2 regions of the Pseudomonas syringae genome follow, and region 1 is predicted to be linked to the other one. Evidence: riboswitches for the same ligand, from Rfam matches in the RefSeq annotation. Region 1 holds a riboswitch; the other holds the start of a gene.
The links. A riboswitch is a leader RNA that binds a small molecule or an ion and turns the genes downstream of it on or off. The one in region 1 is predicted to bind cobalamin.
Positions count from the first base shown of each region.

Region 2: it holds a riboswitch for cobalamin, as region 1 does, so the genes downstream of both, cobO (cob(I)yrinic acid a,c-diamide adenosyltransferase) here and I9H07_RS13435 (ABC transporter substrate-binding protein) in region 1, are expected to answer to the same signal.

Region 1 is NZ_CP066265.1:3,025,298-3,032,907, forward strand. It holds gene I9H07_RS13415 (AraC family transcriptional regulator) at 1-539, shown strand, start outside; gene I9H07_RS13420 (response regulator transcription factor) at 547-1,221, opposite strand; gene I9H07_RS13425 (phosphatase PAP2 family protein) at 1,254-2,120, opposite strand; gene I9H07_RS13430 (histidine phosphatase family protein) at 2,120-2,818, opposite strand; cobalamin riboswitch at 3,149-3,348, shown strand; gene I9H07_RS13435 (ABC transporter substrate-binding protein) at 3,479-4,492, shown strand; gene I9H07_RS13440 (FecCD family ABC transporter permease) at 4,489-5,511, shown strand; gene I9H07_RS13445 (ABC transporter ATP-binding protein) at 5,508-6,299, shown strand; partial or broken gene I9H07_RS13450 (peptidase U32 family protein) at 6,406-7,610, shown strand, end outside.
Region 2 is NZ_CP066265.1:1,414,020-1,421,629, forward strand. It holds gene I9H07_RS06400 (NAD-dependent deacylase) at 1-162, shown strand, start outside; gene I9H07_RS06405 (C40 family peptidase) at 237-968, shown strand; partial or broken gene I9H07_RS06410 (C40 family peptidase) at 1,054-1,598, shown strand; gene I9H07_RS06415 (PQQ-dependent sugar dehydrogenase) at 1,957-3,285, opposite strand; cobalamin riboswitch at 3,417-3,630, shown strand; gene cobO (cob(I)yrinic acid a,c-diamide adenosyltransferase) at 3,722-4,333, shown strand; gene I9H07_RS06425 (cobyrinate a,c-diamide synthase) at 4,372-5,667, shown strand; gene bluB (5,6-dimethylbenzimidazole synthase) at 5,664-6,314, shown strand; gene cbiB (adenosylcobinamide-phosphate synthase CbiB) at 6,311-7,219, shown strand; gene cobD (threonine-phosphate decarboxylase CobD) at 7,212-7,610, shown strand, end outside.

The sequences.
Region 1 (7,610 bases):
AACGCCTGCCGTGGGAGTGCAGCGTCTGTCACGAGGAGCCGCGCTACGTTGAGCAATACTGGGTCCATCTGGGCGAAAACACCCTTTTTGGCCGCCCGCTGAACATGATGCGTCTGCCCAGGCATTACCTGACCCGTTCATGGCCCGGCGCATCGCCGATTGCCGCGCAGGTTGCCCGGCAGGAAGCTGCGCAACAACTGGCTGCGCTGGGCATGCAGGCCAGCCTGCTGGACCGGTTGCATGATCATCTGCGCCATCATGTGCGTGACGCTGTGGGTCTCGATCAGGTCGCTCAGGCTTTCGCCATGAGCCCGGCCACACTCAAGCGCAAGCTGCAAAAACACGGCACCAGCTTTCAGGCCCAGCACGACCTGGCGCGCAAACATGTTGCGCTGTACCTGTATCAGATCAAAGGGATGAGCAACGAAGCAGTGGCCGAGTACCTGAATTTCAACGATCCGGCCAACTTCCGCCGTTCGTTCAAACGCTGGACCGGCAGCACGCCGACGCTGATCCAGCGCTTGTTCCGTTTCGACTGAACGCGTGTCAGCGCGGCACGCACAATTTGTAGCCAAGCCCGTGAGCGGTGTGCAACAGCGGCGTGTCATGGTCGCCGTCCAGGGCGCGTCTGAGCATATGAATGTTGCTGCGCAGGCTACTGCTGTTTGGCGCATCGCGGCCCCAGAGCACTTCTTCCAGTTCGCTGCGCTTGACGATATGCGGGCTTTTGCGCATCAACAATTCAAGCAGCTTCATGTTGGTCGGGTTGAGCTTCAAGGGCCTGCCGTTGCGGGTTATCTCAAGAGTGTCCAGGTCAAACTGCAGGTCGGCAACTACCATGACCCGGTTGTGTCTGGGCTGACGCCGGCTCACCACCGCCTCGACCCGGGCCAGCACCTCGGACATTGCAAAGGGCTTGGTGATGTAGTCATCCGCGCCCACCTTGAAACCGATGAGGCGATCATCCAGTTCATCACGCGCACTGAGCATCACAATCGCAACTTCCGATTTCGAATACTGACGCAGGCTTCGGCAGATCTGGTTGCCGTCGATGCCTGGCAGCATGATGTCGAGAATGATCGCGTCGAAACGTTTCGACGCTGCCAGATGCAGGCCGCTCAGGCCATCCAGTGCGCCTTCCACGGCATGCCCGCGGAGTTCGAAAAACTCCAGCAGGTTGTCGTGGATATCGCGGTGGTCTTCAATCACCAGAATGTTCATTGCAGCGCCTTGTTGTTTTTCTAACTGACCGGTCAGGAAACTGTAGTCGCTGAATCGGTACCCCGAGCCAGCAATGCATCAGGTTGCCCGGACATCAAGGCTCGGCGCGCGGCGTGTATCGGTTGTTGCAGGGTCGAGCGTCCGTAGAAACACAGGGCAACCAGCAGCGTACTCAGCCACACCACAATGCCCGCCCAGAAGGTATGCGACATAAAATGCCAGCCTTGCAGCACGCGCGTAGTGCCATAGATCATCCCCAGCAACAATATTCCCGCCAGCAGTACCTTTGAATACCTCCAGCAATAGCGCCGCGCCACGAAATACAAAGCCAACAGGCTGAATGCACCTGACGCGTGGCCGCCAGGCCAGCATCGCCCGGCGCCTGCTTCATGCAACAGATTGAAGTTTCTGAACCACTCGATATGCGCCTGAGGACCACCGTACAAAGTGGTTTCGACCGGGCAATACACGCTGGTGTGGCTTTTCAGGTAATGGATCATGCCGGTGCTCAGCGCAAATGCGACCGTCACGAAGAGGAAATCAAGCCGATGCCTGCGTGCAAATTGCAGAGGGCCTTCAAGCCGGGCGCGTACAGCAAGCCGTGTCAGGCCAGAGTCGCGATATTTTTCCAGCAGCGGCCAGACAAACGAGGCGATCGCGCCGATGATTGCCAGCTCGCCGGTCAGGTTGGGAATGATCCGCGCCCATTTGTGGGTGATGGTTTCGAACAGCCGGATATGCCCGATCGGGAACAACCCGGCTGCCGAATCAAACAGCAAGTCGCTCAATCGTCGATCAAGGTTGGTCAGGTCAAATGTCACGAACACCAGTAAAGCGAAAAGCACGGGTAAACCCAGATTAATGCCGTAAAACCGCAATCTGGAGTGGGTCGATGTCATCAATTGAATTGCTCGCTGTTGAGGTTTGCCCATTGTTCGACGTTCAGTGAACCGATTACTTTCGGCAGGTGGCTGCCATCCATTTGCACGAAGAAGGCTTCGGCATAATCACTTGAGCGCTCGCCGCCAGGTACACCCACTTTGCGCTCGAACTGGTCGATGCAACCGCTGTGGGTGATCAGTACCAGATTTTCACCGCTGACTTTATGAGCCTGTACGGCTTTCATGAAGCCGCTGTCACATTCGGTGATCCATTCCTGGGCCGGCACTGCATGCCCGGCCAGCAATTCTGCGGTCTGTTGCGTACGAACCTTGGGGCTGGCGACCAACCGGGCGCGGGCCAGGCCCATTTTCTGTAACCCTGCGCCAACCGCCAGCGCGGCGTCCCGACCCTTGAGGGTGATGCCCTCGGCGCTGGCCATGCACGGGTTCGTCGAGCGGTCGCAGCGTTCGGCATGCCGAATCATCACCACCACATCCCCCCGCAGCCATTGCTCGCGCAGGCCCGATACCTTCAGGTTGTTGCCCGCACCGAGATCCACCACGTGCACGCTTGAAAACGCAGTGAAAAACCACGCGCAAATCGCCACCAGTGTTACAACGATGGAGATCGATACGATGTTCTGATGAATGTTGAAACGTCGATGGATGCCCGCAACGGGAAGCAGATTCTTGTTGTTGATTACCGTGTCAGCCAAGTGACCACTCCTACACTGAGCATACGTGTGGCGTTGACCCGGGAGAGCCCCGAAGCCGTAACCGCCCCCATGGGGCCAACATAGGTTCAGCATGGTGCTGACTCAGTGAAGAAGATGTGAAAAAGGTGTTGCAGCCGGGCACTGCTGATTTCAATAAAACTATAAAAAACAAATAGTTAAATTTTTTATGAGTTGAACATGAAGATAATTTAAGCGTATTCGGGTTCATGCCGCGAGGCGGAGCGGTGGCAACAAGCACGCTAAAGGCAGAAAGTGCTTGCAGACGACGATTGCGCGCAAGCAAAGCATTAGCCACTAAAACGCTTATCGTTTACCATGCCGGCCGTCGGTTTCCGAGAGGAACTAACAGGGAATTCGCCCGCCTTGTCTGAGCAAGGTCAAAACGAAACTGCCCCCGCAACTGTAGGCATCGAGCCTGCTCCATGACTGCCACTGGATTCAGATCCGGGAAGGCCGGAGCGTGGCGATGACGTGCCAGTCAGGAGACCTGCCGACCCGATTCAACCAACTAACCGGCGGGGTGTCCGGGAAGGACATCCGCACGCGTCGGCATTCTTTGCCGTGCCCGGTCAGCTGCCGGGGATGTGTTTCCTGATATGCATTGCGCCTTGGCACCTGCTCCAACGGAGACCGCATTTCATGTCGCTGCCCCGCCTCGCCGCACTCGTCGCCAGCCTGACCTTGTCCGGCCTGACCTTCGCCGCGCCCACACAGTACCCGCTGACCCTCGAAAACTGCGGTTCGAGCCTCACCTTCGCCCATGCACCGAGCAAGGCCGTGACCATTGGCCAGGCCGGCACTGAAATGCTTTACGAGCTGGGCCTGGGCGACAAACTGGTCGGCACTTCGCTGTGGTTCAACAACGTACTGCCGCGCTTCAAGGCGCAGAACGACAAGGTGCAGCGTCTGGCCGACAACGAACCCAGCTTCGAAGCGGTGATTGGCAAGCGTCCTGAGCTGGTGGTTGTTCAGTTGGAGTGGATGGTTGGTAAACAGGGCGCGGTCGGCACCCGCGAGCAGTTTCATGATCTGAAAATCCCGACGTACATCCTGCCGTCCGATTGCGAGGGCAAAGACAACCTGGTGGGCGCCGATGGCACACGCCTGGAGCCCTTCCGCATCGAGACCATCTACAAGAGCATCGAGCAGCTGGCGCAGGTGTTCGATGTGCAGGATCGCGGCGAAAAACTGGTTGCTGATCTTAAGTCGCGTCTGAGCGCAGCGATTGCCAACGTCAGGCAGAACCAGGCCAACGACGTGTCGGCGCTGTTCTGGTTTTCCAGCTCCGAGCTTGCCAGCGACCCGTTCGTGGCAGGCCGCAAAGGCATTCCGGACTTCATGCTCAACAGCCTGGGCATGCGCAATATCGTGCAGTCCGACGAAGAGTGGCCAACCGTAGGCTGGGAAACCATCGCCAAGGCCAACCCGAGCATTCTGGTGATTGCGCGCATGGACCGCCGCCGCTTCCCGGCCGACGACTACCTGAAGAAAATCGAATTTCTCAAAAGCGACCCGGTGACGCGCAACATGGACGCGGTCAAGCATGACCGGATCGTGATCATCGACGCCGAGGGTATGCAAGCCGGTCTGCGCCTGTTCATCGGGTTCGAAGAACTGGCTGACGCCGCCAACCGCTTCAACGCTGCGCAATGAAACGACCGATAGCGCTGGGCCATGTGCTTTGGGTATCCGCCGTGCTGGTGCTGGCGATCATGGTCGGCGCGGCGATTGGTGAGACCTCGATCAGCCTCAAGGTGGTTTTTCAGGTGCTGGCCAACAAGCTGTGGGCGGCAGGTTATGTGCTCGATCCTATCGACGAAGGCATTGTCTGGAATTACCGGCTGACCCGAGCAATCGTCGCAGCCGCCTGTGGTGCCGGACTGGCGATCTGCGGGGTGGTGCTGCAATCGTTATTGCGCAACCCGCTGGCCGATCCGTATCTGCTGGGAATCTCCGCAGGGGCTTCGACCGGTGCCGTGCTGGTTGCCATCCTGGGCTTTGGCGCGGGAGCGATTTCCATGTCGGCCGGCGCTTTCGCCGGGGCCGTGGCGGCGTTTTCACTGGTTGCCCTGCTTGCACATTCATCGCGGGGCACGACAGCGTCCGTGCAGATCATTCTGGCCGGAATCGCCGGTTCACAATTGTTCAACGCGCTGACGTCGTTTCTGATTACCAAATCCGCCAGTTCAGAACAGGCGCGCGGCATCATGTTCTGGCTATTGGGCAACCTCAGCGGTGTACGTTGGCACTCGGTGTGGCTCGCCGTGCCGACAGTGCTGGTCGGCCTGCTGGTGTGCCTATGGTACAGACGCGCGCTGGATGCTTTCACCTTCGGCAGCGATTCGGCCGCGTCTCTCGGGATTGCGGTGCGCCGCGTGCAGATCATCCTGATCGCCACCGCTGCGCTGGTCACCGCAGTGATGGTCTCGATTGTCGGTTCCATCGGTTTCGTCGGGCTGGTGATTCCACACGCGGTACGTATGCTGGTCGGCGTGCGTCATGCACGGCTGGTGCCGCTTAGCGCGCTGAGCGGCGCGGTGTATCTGATCGCTGCCGATATTCTTTCGCGCACCATGATCAAAGGTCAGGCGCTGCCGATCGGGGTGATTACCGCGCTGATCGGCGCCCCGGTTTTCGCATTGATTCTTATCCGGGGCAACAGCACGCGATGAACGCATTTCCTCATCGGCTCGAGGCGCCAGTGCTTGGCTGTTCAGGGCTGGGCTACTCGGTGCGTGGCACGGCACTGTTGAGTGACGTCGACCTGAGCATCGCAGCGGGCGAAACGCTGGCCGTGGTCGGCCCCAACGGTTCGGGCAAATCCACCTTGCTCAAACTGCTGGCCGGTATCCAGAAACCAGGCAGTGGCATGGTCACGCTGGGCGAACAGCCGCTGGCAGACATGAGTCGCAGAGAGGTTGCACGCCTGTTGGCAGTGGTCGAACAGCAGGCTGAAACCAGCGACGCGGTGACCGTACTCGACGCCGTCGAACTGGGCCGCACGCCCTGGCTGTCGGCGCTGGAGCCGTGGAGCGCCGAGGATGACGCCATCGTCCGTCAGGCGTTGCAGGACGTCGACATGCTGCACCTGCAGAAACGTGCCTGGCACACCCTGTCCGGCGGCGAACGGCAACGGGTCCACATCGCCAGAGCGCTGGCGCAACGGCCGAAAATCCTGCTGCTGGACGAGCCGACCAACCATCTGGATATCCAGCATCAATTGACCATCCTCGGGCTGGTCAGGACCTTGCCGGTGACCACAGTGATTGCCCTGCATGACCTCAACCAAGCACTGGATTGCGACCGCGTGGCGGTCATGGAAAAAGGCCGGCTGGTCGCCCTGGGTGCGCCGGTCGAGGTGCTGACACCGGAGCGTCTGCTGAGCACCTTCGGCGTCGTCGCGCACTGGCTGACTGATCCTTGCGACGGCGCGAAAATCCTGCGCTTGCGTTCCCGCTGACCGCACGCCGACGGTCAGCCGATGACCTGCCGATGACGTCAACAGGTGCGCAGCGCGGCGCGGCGCACTACAATGCGCGCTTTGCCCGCCGCCGGATCCTGTCGCCATGTCGTTACCCAAGCACCACCTGGAATTGCTCAGCCCTGCCCGGGACGTGACCATCGCCCGTGAAGCCATCCTGCATGGCGCCGACGCGGTGTATATCGGCGGGCCGAGCTTTGGTGCGCGACACAACGCTTGCAACGAGGTCAGCGACATTGCCGAGCTGGTGAAATTCGCCCATCGCTATCACGCGCGGATCTTCACCACGATCAACACCATTCTGCATGACGACGAGCTGGAGCCGGCACGCAAGCTGATTCACCAGCTCTACGACGCGGGCGTCGATGCACTGATCGTGCAGGACCTCGGGGTCATGGAGCTGGACATTCCGCCCATCGAACTGCACGCCAGCACACAGACCGACATTCGCACCCTGGGCCGGGCAAAGTTTCTCGATCAGGCCGGTTTCTCGCAACTGGTACTGGCGCGCGAGCTGAACCTGCAGGAAATTCGTGAAATCGCCAGTGAAACCGATGCGACCATCGAGTTCTTCATCCATGGCGCGCTGTGCGTGGCGTTCTCCGGGCAGTGCAACATTTCCCACGCGCAAAATGGCCGCAGCGCCAACCGTGGCGACTGCTCGCAGGCCTGCCGTCTGCCGTACACACTCAAGGATGATCAGGGTCGTGTGGTGGCGTTCGAAAAGCACTTGCTGTCGATGAAGGACAATAACCAGAGCGCCAACCTGCGTGATCTGGTCGACGCCGGGGTGCGCTCGTTCAAGATCGAAGGCCGCTACAAGGACGCAGGCTACGTCAAAAACATTACTGCTTATTATCGGCAGCGTCTGGACGAGATTCTTGAAGACCGGCCGGACCTTGCACGCGCGTCCAGCGGCCGTACCGCGCACTTCTTCGTGCCTGATCCGGAGAAAACCTTTCATCGCGGCAGCACCGATTACTTACTTCGTCAGTGATCGCAAGATCGATATCGGCGCGTTCGATACGCCGACGTTTACCGGTCTGGCGGTGGGTACCGTCGAAAAACTCGGCAAGCGCGATCTGATCGCGGTCACCCATGAGCCGCTGTCCAACGGTGACGGCCTCAATGTGCAGATCAAACGTGAAGTGGTGGGCTTTCGGGCCAACATCGCCGAACTGAAAGGCGAGTTTGAGGAAGAAGGTCAGAAGCGCTGGCGCTATCGCGTAGAACCCAACGAAATGCCGGCTGCCCTCTCCGGCCTGCGCCCGAATCATCCACTGAACCGCA
Region 2 (7,610 bases), 1.6 Mb from region 1:
GCCAGCTTCCCCTACATTCATGAGCCGGTCATTCGCACCCGTGTTTCCGGGGGATTCACCGCAGAAATCAATCCGCAGCCAACCGATCACAGCACTCAAATGGATGTATTTCTGCAAGGCCGTGCGGCACATGTCATGGCGGAACTCATAAGTCACATCTAGTTCGATTGAATTTGCAAATCGCTTTCATTGCGGGCATAGTCTCGGCTTCTTAACAGTCAGCCACGGTTGTGCCCATGCAAGTTGTTCGCTTTGCACCCCTCGTGCCTCTCGCACTCGTCACTTTCCTGTTCGGTTGCTCGGCCAATATGCCGGTTGCACAGCACGAACAGGCGCAGCCGGTTCCTCGCTATCAGAACACTGTCACTGCCCAGTCCGCAGCGCGTCACGACGACGCCGCGACCCTGCAGGACGAGATGGCTACCGAAGACGAACTGGCTCAGTTCGCTGATAACAAATCCTACAAACTGCCGGTTCTGGCCGACAGCATCCTGGAACGTGGCAAGTCTCTGATCGGTACGCGTTATCAGTTTGGCGGCACTTCAACGTCGTCAGGCTTCGATTGCAGCGGTTTCATCGGTTACCTGTTTCGTGAAGAGGCTGGCATGAGCCTGCCGCGCTCCACTCGCGAAATGATCAACGTTGACGCTCCACTGGTTTCGCGCGGCAACCTCAAACCGGGCGATCTGCTGTTCTTCAGCACCCGTGGCCGTGGCCGCGTCAGCCATGCAGCGATCTACGCCGGTAATCAGCAGTTCATTCACTCCAGCAGCCGTCGCAGCGGCGGTGTGCGCATCGACAGCCTCGATGACGCGTACTGGAGCAAGACCTTCATCGAGGCCAAACGGCCTTTGGCGATGGCACCGGGCACAGTGGCTGTGAAATCAACGCCGGTTGCCACGCAGACAACTGCGATGACATCGACTACAGTCAAGACGGCGTCCAAGCGGCGCAACGTGAATAAATAGAATTCGCTGACAAGGCCTTCGGGTCTTGCTGCGTTTTTGAGCTTGTCGGCAGCGTAAGCCGCATCCAGATCAGGTTGTTGTGGTTATGTCGATTGCTTTGCGCCTGATGGTCATCTCTGTTGCTGCGTTACTGGGTGCTTGTGCCAGCGCGCCGCCACCCCCCAAAGCCCCCGGATCGTTCAGCGTCCGGTGGTGACTGCTCCCCCTCAGATTCTTTCCCCGGCCGCCGAAGACGTGCTTTTCCGTGCGTTGGGGCTGGTGGGCACACCTTATCGCTGGGGCGGCAACACGCCTGACTCCGGTTTTGACTGCAGTGGTCTTATAGGTTATGTCTATCGTGATGCGGCGGGCATTTCTTTGCCGCGTTCGACCCGTGAAATGATCGTGATGGGCGCGCCGAATATTCGTCGCGAGCAGCTGCAGTCGGGCGATCTGGTGTTCTTCGCCACATCGGGTGGCTCGCAGGTGTCGCATGCGGGGATCTACGTCGGTGAAGGCCGCTTTGTGCATGCACCGGCCACCGGTGGCACAGTCAAACTCGACAGCCTCGACAAGCCCTACTGGCAACGCGCCTACCTCAACGCCAAGCGCGTAATCCAGCCAGCGAACCTGGCGCAGAATCGGCCGTAAGCGCTTCGCTCGCCTGCGGTCTGCCGGGAACCCCCAGCAAAACCTATCGTGCGACGCTCCGCGTCGCCATGCCGTTCAGGACGCTCTGCGTCTTCTTGCGACGCAGAGCGTCGTGAACTGCATTCCCACGCTGGAGCACTAGGTCCTGATGAGCCCGGAAAATAGGGCTTTCAGGCTTCTGTCCATAGGGCGTAGCAGCGAACCGGGCGACGCTTCGCTTGTTCGCTAAGGCAGTGTTTCAGACGATGCATTTTCGGCAATCATACCGGCCCTTTCGCGAACAAGTTCGCTCCTACGGCCTTCGGCCAGAATCAAAAGCGAACTTGTGTATTTCTGCGTCACACCTCTGCACTCGGTATTACTGAGCAGCCTTGGCCGAGGTCACGCGCCAGATCTTGTTGCCGACGTCGTCCGCCACCAGCAACCCGCCGCGCTGATCGTTGACCACGCCCACCGGCCGGCCCATGGCTTTTTCGTCCTTGTTCAGGAAGCCGGTCAGCACGTCGACCGGGGCGCCATTGGGTTTGCCGCCGCTGAACGGGATGAACACCACTTTATAGCCGCTGTGTGGTTTGCGGTTCCAGGAGCCGTGCTGGCCAATGAACAGGCCTTCGTTGAATGGCGCAGCCAGCGTTTTGCCGTCTGCAAACACCAAGCCCAGCGAGGCGGTGTGGGGGCCGACTGCGTAATCCGGCGCAATCGCCTTGGCGACCAGGGCCGGATTCTGCGGCTTGACGCGCTCGTCAACGTGCTGGCCGTAATAGCTGTAAGGCCAGCCATAGAACGCGCCATCTTGCACTGATGTCACGTAATCAGGCACCAGATCGCTGCCGATCTCGTCGCGTTCGTTGACGGCGGTCCACAATTTGCCGGTTTTCGGCTCCCAATCCATCCCGTTGGGGTTACGCAGGCCAGAGGCGAAGATGCGGTGATTGCCGGTGGCGGCGTCCACTTCCCAGATCGCTGCGCGACCTTCTTCCTTGTCCATGCCGTTCTCGGCCACGTTGCTGTTCGAGCCCACCGTCACGTACAGCTTGCTGCCGTCTTTGCTGGCGATGACATTCTTGGTCCAGTGGTGGTTGAGCGTGCCGCCCGGCAGGTCGACCACTTTGGTCGCTTGCGCACTGATGGAGGTCTGGCCGGCTTCGTAAGGGAAGCTGATCAGGCGGTCGGTATCGGCGACATACAGCTTGTTGCCCACCAGGGTCATGCCGAACGGCGAATTGAGGTTTTGCAGGAAAACCGTGCGAGTCTCGGCAACGCCGTCTTTATCGACATCGCGCAGCAAGGTGATGCGGTTGGCGCTCGGTACGCCAGCGCCCGCGCGGCCCATGACTTTCTCCATGACCCAGCCGCGAATGCCCTTGGAATCATCCGGCTTGGCCGGCGAGTTGGTTTCCGCGACCAGCACGTCGCCGTTGGGCAGCACATACAGCCAGCGCGGATGATCAAGGTGTTCGGCGAAGGCAGCCACTTGAGTGCCCGGCGCGGCAACCGGTTTTGCATCTTTCTCCCAGCCGATGGCGGGGGCGATATTGACGGTCGGGATCAGCGTCTTGTTCGGCTCCGGCAGCTTGGGCGAGGGGCCTGTTCCGTCCGAGACTTGCAGCCTGGACGACTCGCCGCAGGCAGCAAGGCCGCCAGCAACCAGAAGCAGTACTGCGTAATGGGGTCTGTGTTTGAACATGTTGGATCTCCATAAACAAAGGCGTGGTCCTGTAACTGATAGAGACACCCTGAACCGCCGAGGTTCAATCCTGTTAAATGAAGGAGCCTGAGGCTGCGCTGTCGATTGACGCTCTGGGCCCAACCCTCTACCCTTCGCCGCTTGTTTCAGGTGCTCTGCAATCTTCGATTGGCAGAGTGAAACAGGGAAGCCGGTGTGGATCACCCGATCCGATCCCGGCGCTGCCCCCGCAACGGTAAATGAGTCAAGGCTGTGCATCGTGCCACTGTGTTTCGACACGGGAAGGCGCGCAGCCGGGGAGACCCGCTCATGAGCCCGGAGACCGGCCTGAATCACTCAATGGCATCACGGAGGGTGATGTTCTGTGCAGGGCGTTGCCGTGCTGTCCAGTGCTGTCCTTCCGTCTGCTTTCGCCTGCCCCGAGCGGAGAGCCGAAATGAACGAATCCCCCGAACGCGACGAACGCCATCTGGCGCGCATGCAGCGCAAAAAAGCCGTGATGGACGAACGTATTGCCAGTTCGCCCAATGAGTGCGGCCTGCTGCTGGTATTGACCGGCAACGGCAAAGGCAAGAGCAGCTCGGCCTTCGGCATGCTCGCCCGGGCCATGGGCCACGACATGCAGTGCGGTGTGGTGCAGTTCATCAAGGGCCGCAACAGCACCGGCGAAGAAATGTTCTTCCGGCGCTTTCCTGAGCAAGTGCGTTATCACGTGATGGGCGAGGGCTTCACCTGGGAAACCCAGGACCGCCAGCGCGACATCGCCGCCGCCGAGGCTGCATGGGCTGTGTCGCAGGAAATGCTTCGCGACCCGAGTATCGGCCTGGTGGTGCTCGACGAATTGAACATCGCCCTCAAACATGGCTACCTCGATCTTGAGCAGGTACTGACGGACTTGCAGGCCCGTCCGCCCATGCAGCACGTACTGGTGACCGGCCGTGGTGCCAAGCCTGAATTGATCGACCTGGCCGACACTGTTTCCGAGATCGGCGTGGTCAAGCATGCGTTCCAGTCCGGTATTCGTGCGCAAAAAGGTATCGAGCTGTGAGCCATTCCTCATGAGAGCACTGCAATGAGAGCCACTAAATGAGAGCCCCGCGCGACTGTCCGGCGGTATTGATCGCTGCGCCTGCCTCCGGGCAAGGCAAAACCACGGTGACCGCCGCACTGGCGCGTCTGCATCGCAATCAGGGCCGCAAGGTCCGGGTGTTCAAGTGCGGTCCGGATTTTCTTGATCCGATGATCCTTGAGCGGGCCAGTGGTGCGCCGGTCTATCAGCTGGACATGTGGATGGTCGGTGCCGATGAAAGCCGACGCCTGCTCTGGGAAGCGGCCGACGAAGCGGACCTGATCCTCATCGAAGGCGTCATGGGCTTGTTCGACGGCACGCCATCGAGTGCCGACCTGGCGCGTCACTTTGGCGTGCCGGTACTCGGCGTGATCGACGGGACTGCCATGGCACAGACGTTTGGCGCACTGGCACTGGGGTTGGCGCGCTATCAGCCGGATTTGCCGTTCGCCGGGGTACTGGCCAACCGCGTGGGCACCGTACGCCACGCGCAATTGCTGGAAAACAGCCTGACCGAGGGGCTGCGCTGGTACGGCGCGTTGTCGCGGGAAGTCGGTTTCGAATTGCCCAGCCGCCATTTGGGATTGGTGCAAGCCAGTGAGCTTAACGACCTGGACCTGCGTCTGGACATGGCCGCCGCTGCGCTGGCCAGCACCTGCGAAGTGTCGTTGCCACCTGCCGTGACATTCACCGCGCCCGATCCGGTTCATGTCGAACCGCTGCTCAGCGGCGTGCGTATCGCCGTGGCGCGTGACGAAGCCTTCGCCTTTCTCTACGGCGCGAGCCTGGACCTGCTGCGCAACATGGGCGCCGAACTGAGCTTTTTCTCGCCGATCCATGACAGCGAAATTCCCGAAGCCGACAGCCTGTACCTGCCGGGCGGCTACCCCGAACTGCATCACGTCGCGCTGGCGGCAAACCTGGCGATGCAGGCCTCGATCAGGGCTCACCATATTGCCGGCAAGCCGATCCTGGCCGAGTGCGGCGGCATGCTCTATCTGCTTGATGCGCTGACCGACGTGGAAGGCGTGCGCGCCGAACTGGTCGGTTTGCTGGCCGGTGAGGCGGTCATGCAGAAGCGTCTTGCGGCGCTGGCCTTGCAAGCGGTCGAACTGCCCGAGGGCACGCTGCACGGTCACACGTACCACCACTCGCTGACCAGCACCGAGCTGCAACCGATTGCCCGAGGCGTCAGCCCCAATGGCGGTCGTGGTGCCGAGGCGGTGTATCGCCTGGGACGCCTGACCGCCTCTTATGTGCACTTCTATTTCCCTTCCTGTCCGCAGGCGATAGCGGCGCTGTTCAAGCCATGAGCGAGCAAGCGTTCAGCCCTGAAGAGCGGGCTGCGGTGTACCGCGCCATTGCCGAACGTCGCGATATGCGCCACTTCATCGGCGGCTCTGTCGCGCCCGAGCTGCTGGCACGCGTGCTGGAGGCCGCGCATCAGGCGCCCAGCGTCGGGTTGATGCAGCCTTGGCGTTTCATTCGTATCAGCGATCCGGCGTTGCGCAGCCAGATGCAGGCGCAGGTGGAAGAAGAGCGTATTCGTACCGCCGAGGCGCTGGGTGAGCGAACCGACGAGTTCATGAAGCTCAAGGTCGAAGGCATCAATGATTGCGCCGAAGTGCTGGTTGCCGCGCTGATGGAAGGGCGTGAGCAGCACATCTTCGGCCGGCGCACCTTGCCGGAAATGGACATGGCTTCGCTGTCCTGTGCAATCCAGAATCTGTGGCTGGCCTCGCGTGCCGAAGGGCTGGGCATGGGCTGGGTATCGCTGTTCGATCCCGAGGCGCTGGCCGGTTTGCTGGGCATGCCAGACGGCGCCAAGCCGCTGGCGATCATCTGTCTGGGGCCGGTGAAGGAATTTTATCCCGCGCCCATGCTGGTCATGGAAGGCTGGGCGCAAGCGCGCCCGCTGCATGAACTGCTGTATGAGAATCAATGGGGAGTGAGTCAATGAGTGTGGCGCTGTTGAGCGTCGCCGGCGTGGCGCTGGATGCGTTGCTCGGTGAGCCGAAACGCTGGCATCCGCTGGTCGGGTTCGGCGGCTTTGCCAGTCGGGTCGAGCGGCGCTTCAACAGCGGCGGCCGTGGCTGGCGCAGTCATGGCGTGACGGCCTGGGTAATAACGGTGGTGCCGTTGACGCTGTTGGCCACCTTATTGAGCTGGCTGCCTTATATCGGCTGGCTGTTCGACATTCTGGCGCTGTACTGCGCGCTGGGCATGCGCAGCCTCGGTGAACACGTTCAGCCGGTGGCGCAGGCATTGCGCAGTGAGGATCTGGTCGAAGCGCGGCAGCGGGTGGGTTATCTGGTCAGTCGCCAGACCAGCGAACTGGACGCCACCGAGGTCGCCCGCGCCGCTACCGAGTCAGTGCTGGAAAACGGCAGCGACGCGGTGTTTGCTGCACTGTTCTGGTTTGTCGTGGCCGGTGCGCCCGGCGTGGTGCTGTACCGGCTGAGCAACACGCTGGACGCCATGTGGGGCTATCGCAACGAGCGTTTCGAGCGTTTCGGCTGGGCGGCGGCAAAAATCGACGACTTGCTCAACTACATTCCTGCACGCCTTGTGGCACTGACCTACGCATTATTGGGCAAGACCCGACTGGCACTGCGTTGCTGGCGTACCCAGGGCCCGACCTGGGACAGCCCGAATGCAGGCCCGGTGATGGCGGCTGGCGCGGGTGCACTGGGTGTCGAGCTGGGCGGCGCGGCGATCTATCACGGCGAACTGCATCAGCGTCCAAAACTGGGTGAAGGTGTCCCGGCCGACGCGGACTCGATCGATCGCGGCTGGCAACTGGTGCAGCGCGGCGTCTGGTTATGGCTGCTGATCATCTGCGCGGCGGCTGAATTCTATGCTTGAGCACGGCGGGCGACTGCGCGCTGCGGCGCAACATTATGGTATTCGTCAGGCCGACTGGCTGGACCTGTCCACCGGCATCGCACCCTGGCCCTGGCCGATTCCGGAGATTCCCCTGCGCGCCTGGGCGCGGCTGCCCGAGACCGATGACGGCCTGGAAGCCGCAGCCTGTGCCTATTACGGTGTGCCTCGGTTATTACCGGTGTCCGGTTCGCAGGCAGCGATTCAAGCGCTGCCTCGGGTGCGCAGTGGAGGGCGGGTCGGTGTTCTTTCACCGTGCTATGCCGAGCACGCACATGCCTGGCGCCAAAGCGGCTACGTGGTTCGCGAGGTGGGTGAGCAAGAGGTCGACTATTTTCTCGATACCCTCGATGTGCTGGTGGTGGTCAACCCC